DNA from 2 places in the Buttiauxella gaviniae genome. Region 2 is predicted to be linked to the other one. Evidence: predicted binding sites of a transcription regulator. Region 2 holds the regulator's gene; the other holds the start of a gene.
The links. The regulator PhoB, encoded in region 2, activates phosphate uptake and scavenging genes when phosphate is short. The targets are predictions, from matches to a motif close to CTGTCATAAAACTGNCNNAT.
Positions count from the first base shown of each region.

Region 1 (9,483 bases), 1.5 Mb from region 2:
AATAACGTGCATGCCATTTTCCAGAAAGGCTCTGGCAATCGGCACGTGTAGGTGGTTTGGCGTAACAATGGCGACCACGTCAATGCCGTCGGGGCGCGCCGCCTCATGTAATGCCATCTCCTGCCAACTGGCATAGCAGCGGTCGGCTTCGATAAACAGCGCTTCTCCGCTGCGTTTTGCCACGTCCGGCGAGGAGGAAAACGCTCCCGCCACCAGTTCAAACTGGTCATCAAGCCGGGCGGCAATGCGATGCACGCCGCCGATAAATGAGCCCTCACCGCCGCCGACCATACCTAAACGCAATCGTTTCATGATGACTCCTCCAGGCCAAGCATGCAACGCACCGCCGATCTTTCGCTGTCGCGCAGGGCGAAGTCGTCAAAGGCATAATCGGCAACCGGAATTATATGGCTGGCGATAAATTCCGCCCCTTCGCGCGCGCCCGTATCGCCTGCTTTCAGGCAACATTCCCATTCAAGCGTAGCCCATCCGCCGTAGCCGTATTGCGCCAGTTTGCTGAAGATGGCCTTGAAGTTGATCTGCCCGTCGCCCAGCGAACGAAAGCGCCCCGGACGCTCGATCCACGGCTGGTAACCGGCATAAACGCCGCTTTTGGCCGATGTCTGAAATTCGGCATCTTTAACGTGGAAGGCTTTAATACGCGAGTGGTAATGGTCAATAAAACCGAGGTAATCCATATGCTGGAGCAGCATATGGCTTGGATCGTAGAGAATATTACAGCACGGATGGTTATCAACCAGGGCGAGAAAACGCTCGAAAGTGACGCCATCATGTAAATCTTCACCCGGATGTAGCTCAAAACAGACATCCACACCCGCTTCATCAAAGCTATCAAGGATCGGCAGCCAACGGGCAGCCAGCTCGCGAAAAGCCTCGTCGATTAATTGCTCGTTACGCGGAGGCCACGGGTAAAAATAGGGCCACGCCAGCGCGCCTGAAAATGTCGCGTGGGCATTAAGCCCTAAATTTTGCGAAGCCCGCGCCGCCTGTTTCAGGCTATTCACCGCCCATTGCTGGCGAGCGGCGGAATCGTGGGCTAATTCTGGCGGGGCAAAACCTGAAAATGCCGCTTCATAGGCGGGATGCACCGCCACCAGTTGCCCTTGCAGGTGGGTGGAAAGCTCGCTGATTTCCAGGCCAACATTCCCCAGTACCGCGCGAATTTCAGCGCAGTATTCCTGGCTTTGCGCAGCCTTAGCGAGATCGAAAATATGCGGTAAATGGGTCGGGAGTTGCACCGCTTTATAACCTAAACCCGCAGCCCAGGCCGCTAACGTATCCAGGGCGTTAAAGGGCGGTTTGTCCGAAATAAATTGCGAAAGAAACAGGGAGGGCCCTTTCAGGGTTTTCATTACAACATCTCCTTAATCAATACCGTGCGCTGTTCACGAACGGCACGGTCTGCCGCCAGCACCACCGCCAGGCTATCAATGGCCTGCTGTTGATGCTGAGCTAAATCGTTATCATCAAAAATGGCGCGAGCAAAAAACTGCTGTTCAAGCTGGCACAGGGCAAAATGATCGGGTTCATCGCGGGCAGAGATCCACTCATCCTGATGGATATACTCCCCCTGCGCGTTGAGCTCTGCATGGTGAATGCGCAGTGATTCGGTGCGTGTATGGGCTTCAACGTTAGCCGACTGCCCTTCGCCGCCCGCCTCACGCGCCACAATCGACACCGCACCTTTTGGGCCAATCACATCTTTAATAAAGAAAGCGGTCTGGCTCATCATTGGCCCCCAGCCCGCTTCGTACCAGCCTACGGAACCATCGGCAAAACGGACCTGGAGCTGCCCATAGTTGAACTGCTCCAGGGCAATTTCCTCCGTTAAGCGCACACCGATGGCGCTCACAGATTGCGGGCTGGATTGTGTCATCTGGCACATCACATCGAGATAATGCACGCCGCAATCCACGATGGGCGAAAGCGACTGCATCAGCATTTTGTGCGTCTGCCAGGCGCTCCCACTGCTTTGCTGGTTGAGGTTCATGCGCATCACTAGCGGTTTACCCAGCCCGTGCGATAGCTCAATAAACTGCTGCCAGGCCGGGTGATGGCGCAATATGTACCCCACCACCAGTTTTTTGCCCGCCAGCCGCGCCGTCGCAACAACGCGTTTGGCCCCGCTCACCGTGGTGGCGAGCGGTTTTTCAAGGAACACATGGCAGCCCGCAGCGAGGGCAATTAAGGCCAGCGCTTCGTGGCTGTCCGGCCAGGTGGCAATACACACGGCGTCTGCCTGGGTCTGTTTAAGGGCGTCGTGTAAATCATCAAATAGCGGAATATCCGCCGCGAGGTGCGCTTTCAGGTGAGTTTTAGACTCTCCACGGGCGACCAGCCCGCAGAGTGTAAAGTCGTCTAAATGCTGGTATGCAAGGCTGTGGGCGGCTCCCATATTCCCGCAGCCCACAACCAGCACGCGCAGCGGCCTATTTGCCATGCTGCTCACCCTCTTTGTAGTTGAAGGTGAAGAAGAACAGCGCCGCAATAATCACCGCCGCAATTGCCGGCATCCACCAGAATTGTTGCCATTGCAGCAAACCTTCGGCACCCTGCGCGGTGACAGAGCGGTTAAATACCGCGCCGCTGATCTGCGAACCAATCAGCATCCCCAAACCGTAGGTAAAGAGCACCAGCAGGCTTTGCGCTTGCCCTTTCACTTTGTTCCCCGCCACTTTGTCGGTGTAGATAAACCCGATGACGAAGAAGAAGTCGTAGCAAACCCCGTGCAAAATAATACCGATGTAGATCATCCAGCGCGTCTCTTCGGTTATGCCAAGCGCGAACATGGCATAGCGCAGGAACCACGAGAGCATCCCAATCAGCAGCATCATTTTGATGCCCAGACGGCGGAAGAAGAACGGAATCAACAGCATAAACAGCAGCTCAGACATCTGCCCCAACGCCATCACTCCGCTGACGTTTTCAAAGCCCACCGCCGAGATAAACGGCGCGGCGTAGGCGTAATACGCCGCCAGCGGGATGGAGATCAAGGTGGCGCAGATGATGAACACCATAAAGTGGCGTTGCTTCAGGAGCGCGAAGGCATCGGCGCACAGCAGGTCACGCATCGAAAGCGGTTTGCCGCGATCCGGTGCGGGGGTGTTTGGCAGCGTAAAACTGTAAATCCCCAGCACTACCGAGGCGACAGCCGCCAGGGTGAAGATGCCGGTACTATCTGAAAGGCCGCTGGTGCCGACAATCAGCCCCGCAACAATCCAGCCGATGGTGCCGAACGCCCGCACAATCGGGAACCCTTTTTCACTGTTTGCCAGGCTATGGAATGCCACGTTATTACTTAACGCGATAGTCGGCATATAGCAGAGCATGTAGGCGAACACCACCCACAGCAGGCCGCTCTGCCCGCCCTCAAACATACTCGGCAGCCACCATAACAACGCCGCCCCCACCAGATGCAGCACGCCGAGGACTTTTTGCGACGCAAAGAAGCGGTCCACCAGCATCCCGAGGACAAACGGCGATAAAATCGAAGCGATTGGCCCGGTGGAATACGCATCACCAATCAGCGCACTCAGGCCATATTTGCCCATCACCACGCCCAGCGTGACATACCAGGCCCCCCAGACGAAAAACTCGAGAAACATCATCAACGACAGGCGTGGAATTACCCATTTATGGGTTGCCACTTGTGCCCCAACGGCCGAATGAGAAGACATAAAATCCTCCACTACAGAGTATTGATTAAGGGTAAGAGAGTTATTTTTGTAATCGATTACATTAACACTTCATTAAAAATGTAATCGATTTCAGCGGGGTTACCATCATGCTGATGAATTATTTGGTAGTATCAATTCAGATCTGGAATGGGGCTCACAAATTAACCGATCGTACAAAGGATCAACATGTCGATAGATAAAGTGGCGCGCACTGCAGGGGTTTCTACCGCGACCGTTTCCCGGGTACTGAACGGTAACCCTGCCGTGAAACCGGATACGCGCGACAAAGTTCTGGCGGCGATCAAGGCATGTGAATACCAACCTAATCTGCTGGCACGCCAGTTACGAACATCGCGCAGCCGGATGTTGCTGGTGCTGGTGTCAAATATTACCAACCCCTTCTGCGCCCGCGTGGTGCGAGGTATTGAAGAAGAGGCAGAAAAACACGGCTACCACATTTTGCTGTGTAATTCTGAGTCGCGCCTGACGCGTGAATCGGCCTATTTACGCCTGCTGAGCGGCAAAGTGGTCGACGGCGTGATCACCATGGACGCCATCAGTTGCTTACCGGGTTTGACCACGCTGATAGGCGACTCGCCCTGGGTGCAATGCGGTGAAGGCGACCCTGGTTATCGCGCCTCATCGGTCACCATCGATAACTTTAAAGCGGCGGCGGCAGCGGTCGATCACCTCGCGACATGCGGCTACAAGCGCATTGCCTTGATCAACGGGGATTTACGCTACCTCTATTCCCAGCAGCGTGAGGCAGGTTATCGCGCTGCCTGCGGCAAAAACTGGCAAGCGGTGGTCTATGCCGATAGCCTGGAATATCAGGCCGGTGTGCAGGCGATGGCTGAACTGTTCACCCTGCCCGAACCGCCGGATGCGGTATTCGCTATTTCCGACGCGCTGGCCGGGGGCGCGATGCATTACGCCCATGAGCAAGGCTTGCGTGTTCCTGAGGATGTCGCGGTGATGGGGTTTGACGGCGTGCCGTTTGGTTCCGTAACCTTCCCGCCGCTTACAACTATTGAGCAGCCGATGCATCAACTCGGCGTGCGTAGCGTGCAGTTGCTGCTGGAGCGCATTGATAACCCGGAAGTTGAAACGGTGAATGAGATTCTGGACTGGAAGCTGGTGGTGCGGGGCTCGGTGTGATTTTGGTTTTTATGGTAAGCAAAGGTCGGGTGGCGCATTCGCTTACCCGACCTACAATTTCGGTGTTCTAAGGTGGATAAGCGCAGCGCCATCCACCCATTAACACGGGATAAAACCGTGTTACTTCAACGCCTCCGGCAACTTAATCACCCAAAGCTCATTTTGTGACTCGGGTTTTTCCAGCGGTTTAAGCGCAATTTTCGTTGCCACTTCTTTGCCGTCGCGCAGCAAATGCCCTTTGCCATCCACTTCATAATCATCCGGGTTTTCCAGCACCGCTTGCAGGCCAAAATCGTTGTCGTTGATTACCGCGATGGTTTGGTTATCAATCAGCGTCATCCCTTCGGCTTTCTCTTGCTGCCAGCCCAGTTTGCGCAGATCTACCACCTCTTTTTTCTCGGCCAGTTTGATCCCGCGCGCGTTTAGTTGCCCAGCGTCGTCAAATTCCGGGGCTTTTTCTTTATCGAAGGCCGTCAGGTCGCTCGCCTGGCTTAAATCCACGACATAGACCAGGTTGCGCATTACTTTGTTTTTATCGCCGCCCTGCTCAATCAACAACAGGCGGTTGTTATCCAGCGCCACAATGTCGCCAATTTTGGCGTCTTTGGCTTTCTTGTAGACATCGACATCAATCGGATAGCCGTACATTTCCGTTTTGCCGGTTTCAGGGTTAAAACTCACCAGACGGGTGAACTGCGCCGTGTTTTTGCTTTTTCCGTCAATATCCAGAGTGCTTTGTACCGCAGCCATAATGCGCCCGTCCGGCATGCGCGTAATACCTTCGAAGCCACGGTTGGCCTGACGCCATTTGATGATATTGGGTAAACCACCCGCCACGCCCTGCTCGCCTTGTTCTGCCTGCGGGCCGTATTTTTTGAGGATTTTACCGTTGCCGTCGATGTTGATAATAAACGGGCCATATTCGTCACACAGCCAGTAACCCCCTTTCCCATCTGGCGTGATGCCTTCGGTATCCAGCCCGCGTTTATCACTCGACAATTGCTGCAACGTATCGCTTAAAGCGATTTCATTGGTTGCGCCAATCAAGCCTTCCGGCAGCGGCAAACCGCTGATGGGCCCGTTTTCGTCATGCAGCGCATGGGCGTCCGTCGCTTCCGCTTTGCCACCGGCAACGCGGATAGTCATCAACAGCGGGGTGTATTTCGGGTTAGCAAAAATCTTCGACTCTTTTTTGCCAGATTTTGGAGAATCTGCATTGGGGCCGCGATCCGTCACCGTGGCAAAGACTAACGCCTCGCCGTCTTTGCGAATAAATTGCAGGCCGGAGCCTACGCCAACCGGCAATCCATTCGGGAAATTCGTCGCGTAGGTGCCTTTGTATTCCACATTATCCCCCTGCGGAAAGGTGACAACGTAACGATCAACTTGCGGCTGTGCCGCATGACTTGCCAGAGGGAATAAAGCGGTCAACAACAGCGCAAAAGGTTTTAATTTCATGATGTTCGCATCCTTGGTTTTGATGGAGGATTTATAGAGCAGCGATATGACAGAAATATGACGCTAAATTTCTCACCCGGCATGCCGATAACCCCACCAGCACTGGCTGAAACGAGTCAGGATATTTCGTAAATATAAGGGAATTGCATGACAGTAAGGCGTTTTTCGATTTTAGTTTTCAGCACGTTACTGCTGATCTTCTTAGCCAGTACCGCCTCTAACATCTGGGCGTTAACCCGCAGTAATCAGTCTCTGGACAACGTAAACCGGGAAATTCGTGTGGTGCTTTCGGTTATCGATCCGATTAACCATAGCCGCACACTGCGCGTTCGTGCCATGGAAGCGTTAGAAGAGCGTGAACAGGGTTCCAACGATCAAGGGCAACTGGCATTAAACGGCGCTCAGCAGGTGCTGGATAAGGCCAACACCGCTTTCCGGGCTTATCTTGACGCCCCGAAGCAGCCGGGTGAACAAGTGTTAAGCGATGCGTATCAAAGCAGTTTTGTGAATTATCGCGAGCAGGGTTTGCAGCCGTTGTTGGATGCGGTGAAAGCCAACGACGTTGCTCGGGCGCGAGCGCTGGTAACCACCACGCTGCCGCAACTGGATAAACAGTTTGAAGTGGCGCTGGATAAGCTGCTGACCTTCCGCGAACATTACGCCCAGCAGTTGAACAAAGACGCACAATCCGGTTTCAGCCAGAGTCTTTTCAGCATCGCCATTTTTGCGCTGATATTTATCGTGATTCTGGGCGCTGTTTTCATGCTGCTGAAAAACCGCGTGTTAACCGAGTTGGATAAAGCCAAAACGCATTGCACCGAAATCGCCAACGGCCTGCTGCATACGCCGATTGTCGCGAAAGCCAATGACGAAATTGGCGCGATGATGCGTGAGCTTGAACAGATGCGCGTTTCTCTGGCGAGCATTATTGGCCAGGTGCGCGAATCAAGCCAAACGGTGGCATATGCGTCTGAAGAGATTGCCGCCGGTAATACGGATTTGTCTGCCCGCACTGAGGAACAAGCATCGTCCCTGGGCGAAACGGCGGCCAGCATGGAACAGCTTACCGTCACGGTGAAACTTACGTCGGACAACTCCCGTCAGGCGAACAAGCTCGCCAGCGGGATGTTAGTTGCGGCAAATGACGGGAATGAGATTGTCAGCGAAGTGATTGATTCGATGCGTAATATCGAATCCAGCTCCAGCAAAATCGACAATATTATTAGCATCATTGAGGATATTGCTTTCCAGACCAATATTCTGGCGCTGAACGCCGCAGTGGAAGCCGCGCGCGCCGGGGAGCAAGGCCGTGGGTTTGCAGTGGTCGCCAGCGAAGTTCGCAATCTCGCGCAGCGTTCGTCCGTTGCCGCGAAAGAAATTAAAGAGTTGATTGAGCTTTCGGGCGAGCAGGTCCACATCGGTAGCGATCTGGTGAATCGTGCGGGCGAAAGCATGCAGCGGATTTCCAATGCGATTAAGCAAGTGACTGAGCTGATGGAAGAGATTGCGGTGTCTACCGGCGAGCAGAGCCGTGGCATTGAGCAGATCAACCAGGCCGTGGTGCAGATGGATGTGGTTACCCAGCAGAACGCCGCGTTGGTTGAACAGGCGTCGGCAGCGGCGATGTCATTGAAAGAGCAGTCGCAGGCGCTGAATGAAACTGTTGCGGTGTTTAAGTTGGCTTGACGTTTAAATGACCCCCACCCAACCTCCCCCTTACCAGGGGAGGAGCAAACCGCCACAGCCCAGGGGGGAGGAGTTAACGGCTCCCTCCCCTGGTAAGGGGAGGGTTGGGGTGGGGTCGAAGCTAGTTACCAAACCTTCTCAGCAACCCCCGTCACCAGCCGGACTTTGTCCCACTGCTGCTCAGGCGTCAGGCTATTACCCTCTTCTGTTGAAGCAAAACCGCACTGCGGGCTGAGGCAGATTTGGTTGAGATCGACATATTGCGCCGCTTCATTTATACGCGCCTGAATCAACTCCGGGTTTTCCAACTCGCCATTTTTAGTGGTGATCAGCCCTAAAACGACCTGCTGATGGCCCGGGCGCACAAAGCGCAGCGGTGCAAAATCGCCTGAACGGTCGTTGTCATACTCAAGGAAAAAGGCGTCGACATTGACTGAGCCAAACAGCACTTCCGCTACCGGCTCGTAGCCGCCTTCTGAAATCCACGTTGAACGGAAGTTACCGCGGCAAACATGCAGCCCGACAACCAAATCATCCGGCTTCCCTTCTAATGCTTTATTCAGCACCTGGGCGTAAATGTGCGCCAGTTCATCAGGATCATCGCCTCGTTCGCGAATCTCTTTACGTTGTGCATCTGAACATAAGTAGGCCCAGACGGTGTCATCGAGTTGCAGATAGCGGCATCCGGCTGCGTAAAATGCCTGAATCGCATCGCGCCAGGTGGTGGCGAGATCGTCAAAATAGACGTTTAAATCAGGGTAAACATTACTGTCGATGGCATTGCGGCCGCCGCGGAAATGCAGCACGCTCGGGCTTGGAATGGTCATTTTTGGCACCGCGTCACCGCTGATGCTCTTCAGGTAGCGAAAATCATCCAGCATGGGGTGCGTGCCGAAGCCAAGTTTGCCCACCACCCGCACGCTATGCGCTTTGGTCTGTACGCCGTTGAACTGGATGCCCTGCTCTGACTCATAACGCTCCACGCCTTGCAGGCCGTCGAAGAAATCAAAATGCCACCAGGCACGGCGAAATTCCCCGTCAGTCACCACATGCAGGCCGCAGGCACATTGCTGCTCAACCGACGCACGAATCGCTTCATCTTCAATTTTACGCAACTGGCTGGCATCTATATCCCCTGAGGCGAACGCCACGCGGGCATTTTTGATCGCGGCAGGACGTAAAAAACTCCCGACGATGTCGGCTCGGAAAGGTGCGCGATGCGATAAGGACTGTGGCATGTGTTTTCTCCATAACCTCGCAATTGATTTAGCAAGGTGATAATTCATTATTAGAATATTTAGCCATCTGGACGGCTATTGTGTAATGGAGAATGGCAGAACTGTGAGTTGCCCACAAACGAAAATCTTTCATGGTTATTGAAAATAATTCATGTTGTTAAATCAATGTAAATTCATGATTGATCTACGTCACACTTTACCGTTAAATATGACGTCCTGTTTTTGAGTTTCCTGATTATGATTGT
Region 1 covers NZ_JBFMVT010000002.1:4,422,730-4,432,212, forward strand. Annotated here, with positions in the region: gene AB1E22_RS20800 (Gfo/Idh/MocA family protein) at 1-312, opposite strand, end outside; gene AB1E22_RS20805 (sugar phosphate isomerase/epimerase family protein) at 309-1,373, opposite strand; gene AB1E22_RS20810 (Gfo/Idh/MocA family protein) at 1,373-2,461, opposite strand; gene AB1E22_RS20815 (MFS transporter) at 2,451-3,698, opposite strand; gene AB1E22_RS20820 (LacI family DNA-binding transcriptional regulator) at 3,885-4,856, shown strand; gene AB1E22_RS20825 (esterase-like activity of phytase family protein) at 4,977-6,314, opposite strand; gene AB1E22_RS20830 (methyl-accepting chemotaxis protein) at 6,462-8,000, shown strand; gene AB1E22_RS20835 (cobalamin-independent methionine synthase II family protein) at 8,126-9,238, opposite strand; gene AB1E22_RS20840 (bestrophin family protein) at 9,476-9,483, shown strand, end outside.
Region 1: a site for PhoB is predicted at 6,359-6,378, ahead of AB1E22_RS20825 (esterase-like activity of phytase family protein). Genes of this name have one in related genera too.

Region 2 (9,483 bases):
AGCCACTGCCGCGCATCACCAAAATGTTCGCCCAGCATGTAAGCATCAGGTTTCGTCTCTTTTGCGGCCCTGGTAATCCCCGAAACATGCAGAAGATTATTTTTCGCGCCTCCCGCTTCACCGAGCATATGCACGACATCAAGCCGCCAGCCGTCAATGCCCCAGGGCTCGCGTAACCAGTGGCGCACGATACTGTCCTCCCCCTGGTAAATTTCATCAACCAGGGTAGTGGATTGGTAGTCCAGTTTCGGCAAACTGGAATATCCAAGCCAGTCGAGGGCGCGCCCATCGTCGTTGTAGCTGTAAAAGTCACGCCACGGCGATTGTGGATTGTGACTCGCCCCTTCGCCATGGGTTTGCTGCCTGTCAAACCACTGGTGCGTATCGCCGCTGTGGTTAAATACCCCATCGAGCACCAGGCGCATGCCGTATCGCTGAGTGTTTTTACGCAGGCGTAAAAAAGCATGATCGCCCCCAAACTGCACATCGACGTGGCGGTAATCCTGGGTATCGTATTTGTGTACGCTCGGGGCGGTAAAAATGGGGTTCAGATAGAGCGCGGTAACACCCAGCATTTTGAGATACGGCAGATTTTCACTGATACCGTCCAGATCGCCCCCATAAAATGTCGATCCGCCTGCCTCGCCAAGCAACGGCTCATTCCAGTCTCGCAAAATAATGTCGCGCTTTGCAGCGTGATGATAATAAACCTGATCCTGCTCCGGGGTGCGTTGCTCGGTTCGCGCAAAACGATCGGGGAAAATCTGGTAGAAGATTTGATCCTGCACCCATTGGGGGCCATCATCCGGGAGATCAACGGCAAATTGCTCAAGTTTTGCAGGAGGAATGGATCCCATTCCCTGAGGGGTAAACCAGCGCTGTTTATCCAGCCACAACAGTTTAAAACTGTAGCGACGGCGTGGCTGCCCTTCGGATAAATCAATCACGCCGCGCCAGGCGACGATTTCCTCTTCTGGCGACGTTTTCTGGCGCGTCATCTGAACCGACGTGTCTTCGTTATCTTTCTCATAACGCAAAACTACACGCTGCGGTAAATCCGTGCCTGAAACCCAAAGAGTAATGTGCAGCTTATCTTTACGTGTTTGTATGAAAGGGGGCACCGGAAGGTGCCAGGCATTCAACATAATCGCATCCCCAGATAAATAATTGACGCCACCTTGCCACAGCGTAGCTGGGGATCACTCATCATTACTATTTTTATTGGGGGAGGAAAACGGGGGCGGAGAAAGAGAAGCTCAAACTCACCGCGCTAGCAGTGAGTTTGAGAGAAGAGATTAACCCTGGTTTGCCGCCAGAATTTGGCGACGTTTAAACATCCAGCCAACCAGCAGCAGTACAATCCACACGCAGCCGACGTACAACGAAATGCGGGTATCCGGGTGCCAGCCGATTAGCGCGATGATAAACACCAGGAACACCAGCCCAACAAGAGTCGTTGCCACACCGCCCGGTACCGGGAATTTCAGCGCTTTCGTCTCTTCAGGAGAGAGCTTGCGACGGAAAGCAATCTGCGACAGCAGGATCATTATCCAGACCCACACGGTGGCAAATGTCGCCAGCGATGCAATCACCAGGAAGACGTTTTCAGGAATCAGGTAGTTCAATACCACCGCCAGCAGCAGCGCGCAGCACATCACCATGACCGTCACCCACGGAATCCCGTTGCGTGAGGTTTTAGCGAACACTTTCGGCGCGCTGCCCTGCTCCGCCATACCGTGCAGCATACGGCCAACGCCGAACACATCGCTGTTAATCGCGGACAAAGAAGCGGTAATAACCACAAAGTTCAGAATGCCTGCGGCGATGGTGATCCCCATATGCTGGAAGGTCAGCACGAACGGGCTACCGGAGGTGCCCACCTGGTTCCACGGGTAAATGGACATAATCACAAACAGCGTGCCCACATAAAACACCAGGATACGCAGTGGCACTGAGTTGATCGCACGCGGAATAGATTTCTGTGGGTCTTTCGCTTCACCGGCGGTAATCCCGATAATTTCGATGCCGCCGTAGGCGAACATGACCATCTGCAACGACATAATCATGCCTATCCAGCCGTTGCTGAAGAAGCCGCCGTTGGTCCATAAATTATGGATGCCCGTTGCCTGGCCGCCGTTGCCAATCCCCCACACGATAATCCCGATACCGGCGACAATCATGATGATGATGGTGGCAACTTTGAAGAAGGAGAACCAGAACTCCAGCTCGCCAAATACCTTCACGCTCATCAGGTTGATGGCGCAGATAATCAGCACCACGCTCAAAACCCAGACCCAATGCGGCACCGCCGGGAACCAGACGCCCATATAAATGCCGAATGCGGTGACATCCGCAATCGCCACTATCAATATTTCAAAGCAGTAAGTCCAGCCGGTGATATAGCCCGCCAACGGCCCAAGGTTATCCTGCGCGTAACGAGAAAACGAACTGGCGGAAGGGTTATGAACCGACATCTCGCCCAGCGCACGCATGATGATATAAGCCGCCACGCCGCCGATAATGTAAGCCAGCAGAACGCTCGGCCCTGCCATTTTGATTGCATCTGCCGAGCCATAAAACAGCCCGGTGCCAATTGCCGAGCCCAACGCCATAAAGCGTATGTGCCGGGTACTCAAGCCGCGCTTGAGTTTATTAGCGTTTTCCATTGATTCCACACCCTGCTTAATAATAAAAAAACCACGGAGCAAAGCCCCGTGGTTAAACAACAAATCAAATTTTAGTGCGCGGCGGAAGCCACCTGCCGCCCTGCTGCCCGGTCCCAAATGATGGTAATAACCACCATAATCAAGGTTGGGATGAGCCATGCCAGGCCCTGGTCAGACAGCGGTAAACGCGCGGTCCAATCAGGTAATATATTGCTGATTGCTGAAGCCTTAATTCCATCAACGATGCCAAACAGCAGGCTGATTAACATTGCCGGAGCAATCACTCGCGATGAGTTATTCCACCATGGGCGAGTAAAGCTCAGCACGACCAGTGCAATACACGGAGGGTAAATGGCCGTCAGCACGGGGATTGAAATCTGAATCAGATGGCTCAGGCCCAGGTTTGACACCACCATCGAGAACAGCCCAAGGATAAACACCAGTGCGCGATAAGAGAGCGGCAAATACTGGCTAAAGAACTCAGCACAAGCACAGGTCAGGCCAACTGCCGTTACCATGCAAGCGAGGAAAATCAACGCTGCCAGGAAGATGCTGCCCGCGCCACCGAAGGTGTGCTGAACGTAAGCATGCAGAATGGCCGCGCCATTTGCGCCTTGATCCACAAGCGTTGCGCTATCGGAACCCAAACGGAACAGCGCCAGGTAAATCAGTGTTAAACCGATACCCGCGATAATACCTGCCCAGATGGTGTAGCGAGTCAGCAGACGCGCTTCGGTCACGCCGCGAGAACGTGCGGCATTAACAATAACAATCCCGAATACCAGCGACGCCAGGGTATCCATGGTCAGATAACCATTGACGAAACCGTTGGAGAACGCAGCATTCTGGTAGGCCTCAGTCGCGGTGCTAATCCCCCCCGCAGGCCAAAGAATCGCCGCCCCTGATAAAATAATCAGCGCCACAATTTTTACCGGAGCCAGCACATGGCCGACGGTATCCAGCAGTTTGCCAGGGTACAGGGAAATACCCATTACCAGCGCAAAGTAGACCAGGCTGTAGATGAACAGCGGCAGCTCGCCCATACCGGTCAACGGGGCAATCCCGACTTCAAAGGAAACTGTCGCGGTACGCGGAGTCGCAAATAGCGGGCCAACGGCCAGATAACAAACCGTCGCCAGCACCAGGCCCGCACGGCGGCCAATCGGTGAGCTCAGGCTATCAATACCGCCGCCAACGCGGGCGATAGCGACAACCGTAAGCACCGGCAAACCCACTGCGGTGACCAGGAAGCCAAGCGATGCCCACCAAACGTGTTCACCTGCCTGAAGACCCACCATCGGCGGGAAAATGATATTACCGGCGCCGACAAACAGCGCAAAGGTCATGAAGCCCAATGCCAGGATGTCACGAGATTTTAAATGATGGGTCATAAAATATTTGCAGCCTGTGGATGTGTGGTGTTGAAAGTATTCAAATTTTCATGCCGGTAAACTCAGCATAAAAGCGGCAATCGGCAATTACAGCAGCGGAAAATCCTTTCCGGGATCGGTGGAGAAGAATAGTTGTTTGAATTACCACTCATATCCAGTCTGTCTGCCAATCACAGGGCGGCAATTAAAACGCTTATAGCGTTTGAAGGCAAGAAGGGATCTAAAAACCAGATTGATATGCTTTAATTAACACAATTCCTGGTTGATTAGTTTAATCATAAGAAAAGATCATGGTCTTTTATGTGGTTAAAATATCACCAATTAAGGTTTTTTGATTTACAATAGACTAAAAAAAACACAGGCCAAAATTAGGGCCTGTGGAAAGTTATTTTGACATGACACCTTTGAGCTACTCTGCCTGCACCACTTTCTCGTTAACAATCAAACGCTCAGGTAGTACAAAGGAGAACGTCGAGCCTTTGCCAGGCTGGCTTTCAATATTCAACCGCGCATCGTGATGACTTAACGCATGCTTTACAATCGCAAGCCCAAGCCCGCTGCCGCCTGTTTGACGTGAACGCGCTTTATCTACCCGATAGAAACGCTCAGTCAGACGAGGAATATGTTCTGCCGCAATCCCCGGGCCGCTATCGGCCACGCTAAAACTCACGCCACCCGCGACCCGCTTCCAGCTCACCGTAATATGCGTCCCTTCTGGCGTGTGGTTTACCGCGTTATACACCAGATTCGAAATCGCACTGCGCAGTTGCTCTTCGTTACCAAACACTTTCAGAGTGGAATCGATTTCAAACTGTAGCGTTTGCCTTTTCTGGCTGAGCGTTTGCGCTTCGCGCTCCACCACACGCAGCATCAAAGGCACATCAATCTTTTCATTGAGCACCATCGCCGGAGCCGCTTCAATTTTGGATAACGTCAGAAGCTGCTTAACCAGCCCTTCCATGCGCGAAGTTTGTTCGCGCATTGTGCCGAGCGCTTTTTCCCGCAGCGGCCCTTCCAGCGCCTGGTCCTGCATCATCTCAAGATAGCCTTGCAACACGGTCAACGGCGTTCGCAGCTCATGGCTGACGTTGGCGAAAAAGTTGCGCCGCGCACCTTCAAGCTGGTGCATTTGAGTGACATCCCGCGCCACCAGCAGCCACTGTTCGTCACTGTAAGGCATCACGCGAAATTCCAGATGGCGACCATTGTTAAGCACCAGCGTTAGCGGGCGGGCAAAATCTTTTTGGGACAGATAACGGGTGAATTCCGGGTAACGCAATAAGTTAAGAATGTTTTGCCCGTTATCGTCCGGCCAACGCAAACCCAGGAGTTGCTGAGCGAGCCCGTTACACCAGAAGATTGTCCCTTCTTCAGTGGTCAGCACCACCGCATCGGGCAGCGATTCCGCACCGCTACGAAAGCGTTTGATAAGACTTCCCAGCTCTTTACGGCGTTTTTTATTACGCAACTGCATCTGATGCAGGCCGTAGAGCAGTGGATCCCAACTCCCCCGCCCCGGCGGCGGCGTCATACTGCGATCCACCCACAACCACCACGACAAACGCAGCAAATTCCAGAAATGCCAGACCAGCAGCCCGGTGACAGACAGTAATAAAAACCAGGGTAAATGGCCAAAGATGAGGCCTAAAATGGCGGCGGGAATGCAACAGAGCACCAGCTCCAGCACCAGCCTTTTCCATGACAACCGTTCCAGCACGCGTCACTCTCCTGAGAAAGAATTAAAAACGGGTTGAGAACCGATAGCCCGTACCGCGTACTGTTTGTACCATTCTGTCATGTTCACTGTGTTCGAGCGCTTTGCGTAACCGCCGAATATGGACGTCCACCGTTCGGTCTTCGACATAAACATTGGTGCCCCAGACGTGATTAAGCAACTGTTCACGGCTGTACACCCGCTCCGGATGCGTCATAAAGAAGTGTAATAACTTAAATTCCGTTGGCCCCATATCTAATGGGTTTTCACCCGCCATCACACGGTGTGATGAGGGATCAAGACTTAACCCGTGCATCTCAATGACTTCTTCAACCGCCATCGGCGAAATACGGCGCATCACAGCTTTGATGCGGGCCACCAGCTCCTTCGGAGAAAACGGTTTGGTAATATAGTCATCCGCACCGACTTCAAGGCCGCGCACGCGATCTTCTTCTTCGCCACGCGCCGTCAGCATCATCACCGGTATTTCACGCGTCAGGGCTTCACGCTTGAGGTGTTTGATAAACTGAATCCCGGAGCCGCCGGGCAACATCCAGTCCAGCAAGATCAGATCGGGGAAAGGTTCGATAAGGAGATTCACTGCACTGTCATAATCTTCCGCTTCTACGGGCTGAAAACCGTTTTGCTCAAGCACAAAGCTCACCATTTCACGGATTGGAGCTTCATCTTCTACGACTAATATACGCTTCGCCATGATTCGCCTTGCTCAAGGAATAATTATTGTTGTTTCAATGCCGCGCCATTATGCGTCAGATTTATGACAGATTTATGAAAAACATGACCGCTCAATGACTCATCACCTTGAATTATGACAACCATAAGTGCCCTTCGTGATGCCAGGCCTTATAATCCCCGCAGGTTTTTTCTGGCATGGGATAGATATGCGCATCATTCACACATCGGACTGGCATCTTGGTCAAAATTTTTATACCAAAAGCCGCGGGCCGGAGCACCAGGCTTTTCTTGAATGGCTACTGAACGCGGCCGTCGAACATCATGTGGATGCCATAATTGTTGCTGGCGATATCTTTGATACCGGATCGCCGCCAAGCTATGCCCGTGAACTGTACAACCGCTTTGTGGTGCTGCTTCAGGCGACCGGCTGCTCTCTGGTGGTTCTGGCAGGGAACCATGATTCCGTTGCCACGCTGAATGAATCCCGCGAACTGATGGCGTGCCTGAATACCTACGTTATCGCCAGCGCGCGCCATGATGCCAGCCAGCAGGCGATCATCCTTAATACGAAAGCCGGCCAGCCTGGCGCGATACTCTGCCCCATCCCTTTTTTGCGACCACGCGATATTCAGAGCAGCCAGGCGGGTTTGTCCGGCCATGAAAAACAGCGTTCATTAATGGAAGCCATTAGCGAACATTATCAGCAGTGTTACAGCGCAGCCTGCGAATTACGCGCTGATACGAAGCTGCCGATTATCGCCACCGGGCATTTAACCACCGTCGGCGTGACCAAAAGTGATGCGGTTCGCGACATTTATATCGGCACGCTTGATGCTTTCCCGGCGCAGCATTTCCCGCAGGCGGATTACATCGCGTTGGGCCATATTCATCGGGCGCAACTCATTGGCGGTACCGAACATATCCGTTACAGCGGCTCGCCGATTCCTTTAAGTTTTGATGAAACCGGCAAGGCCAAAAGCGTATATCTGGTTGAGTTTGCCGAAGGTAAACTTCATGACGTTATGCCGCTCACGGTTCCTGTCAGCCAGCCTTTAGCGGTTATCAAAGGTTCGCTCAGTGAAATAGAACAGCAGCTTGCACAGTGGTGCGATGCTCCCGCAGAACCCAAAGTATGGCTGGATATTGAAATCGCCACCGATGAATATCTGCATGATATGCAACGCCATATTCAGCAACTCACCGAAACACTGCCCGTCGAAGTCGTTTTGCTGCGCCGAAGCCGTGAACAGCGCGAGCGCGTTATTGCTCAGCAGCATAAAGAAACATTGAGTGAACTGACGGTTGAAGAGGTTTTTGAACGCCGCCTGAGTCAGGAAGAAACTACCGAAGAACGCGCCCACCGTTTGCGCACCCTGTTTGCTCAAACGGTGGCGAGCCTGCATGACGCGGAGGAACAGGCATGAAAATCCTTAGCCTGCGCTTAAAAAACCTGAACTCCCTGAAAGGGGAATGGAAAATAGATTTCACCAGCGAACCTTTCGCCAGCAACGGTTTGTTTGCCATTACCGGCCCCACCGGTGCGGGGAAAACCACACTGCTGGATGCGATTTGCCTCGCGCTTTATCACAAAACCCCACGGCTCAATACCGTCTCTCAGTCGCAAAATGACCTGATGACGCGTGACACCGCCGAATGCCTGGCGGAAGTCGAGTTTGAAGTCAAAGGCGTGGCATACCGTGCTTTCTGGAGCCAGAACCGCGCGCGCAACGCGGTAAATGGCAATCTGCAGGCCCCGCGCGTAGAGCTGGCAGAAGTGGCGAACGGAAAAATCATTGCCGATAAAGTTAAAGACAAACTGGATGTCACCGCCAAACTGACCGGCCTGGATTACGATCGTTTTACCCGCTCAATGATGCTATCCCAGGGGCAATTCGCCGCGTTCTTAAACGCCGATGCCAATGACCGGGCGTCACTGCTTGAGGAGCTTACCGGAACTGAAATTTACGGCACGGTCTCTGCGGCAGTATTCGAAAATCATAAAAATATGCGTTGCCAGCTTGAGAACCTTCAGGCGCAGGCCGCAGGGGTCGTGCTGTTAAGCGAAGAGCAGCGCCAGCAACTCTCAGAGAGTTTGCAAGCACTGACTACAGCAGAAAAAGCCGTGCTTGCAGAACAGGTTACGCTCCAGCAACAGCAGCAGTGGCTAACCCAACTTAACCAACTCACCCAAAGCCACATGCAGGCTGAGCTCGCGCTGAAAACTGCCGCCCAGGCGATTGAAGAAGCAGCGCCGCAGTTGGCTAAACTCCAGCGTGCACAACCGGCAGAAAAATTGCGCCCTGACTGGCAGCGGCTGCAGGAACTTCAAACTACGCTGCAAAAAACGCATGCTCAAACCGAAGAAGTGAATACTCGCTTACATCAGGCAACGGTGCGCCGCCAGCAGACGCGCATTGCAGCAGTAAATCAGACGGCAAAACTGGCACAAGAAAACACGCAGTTGCAAGAATGGCTAAAAACACATGACCGTTATCGCCAGTGGGGTGCAGAACTCGCAGGCTGGCGCATGGCGTTCAACCAGCAACAGCGCGATGCCGCTCAGCTACAAACCTTGCAGCGCGATATTGAATCCAGCCAGAAAAAGTTGGAACGACTGCCCGCGCCCGCTTTGTCACTTAACGCTGAAGAAGTGAGTGCTCATTTACAGGCGATGGTGACCGCACGTCCTCATCGGCAGCAGCTTGCGACGTTACAGCCGCAGCTCTCTTCGCTTCTCAAGCGAAAAAATCAGCAACAACAAGAAATTGCAACGCTTGATAAGCTGATTACCGAAGGCGATGCGGAGCTGGCGCTAAAACGGCAGCAATATAAAGAACGCCGACAGCATGAAAGCGACCTGGAAAAAGTGTGTGAGCTGGAATTGCGGATTGTCAGCCTTGAAGCAGAACGCGCCCATTTGCAGCTCGATCAACCCTGTCCGCTGTGCGGCTCCACGCAGCATCCGGCGGTGGCGGATTATCAGGCCATTGTGCCGGGAGAGAACCAGCAGCGGCAT
Region 2 covers NZ_JBFMVT010000002.1:2,875,260-2,884,742, reverse strand. Annotated here, with positions in the region: gene malZ (maltodextrin glucosidase) at 1-1,145, opposite strand, end outside; gene proY (proline-specific permease ProY) at 1,296-2,666, opposite strand; gene brnQ (branched-chain amino acid transporter carrier protein BrnQ) at 2,738-4,057, opposite strand; gene phoR (phosphate regulon sensor histidine kinase PhoR) at 4,467-5,774, opposite strand; gene phoB (phosphate response regulator transcription factor PhoB) at 5,797-6,486, opposite strand; gene sbcD (exonuclease subunit SbcD) at 6,674-7,891, shown strand; gene sbcC (exonuclease subunit SbcC) at 7,888-9,483, shown strand, end outside.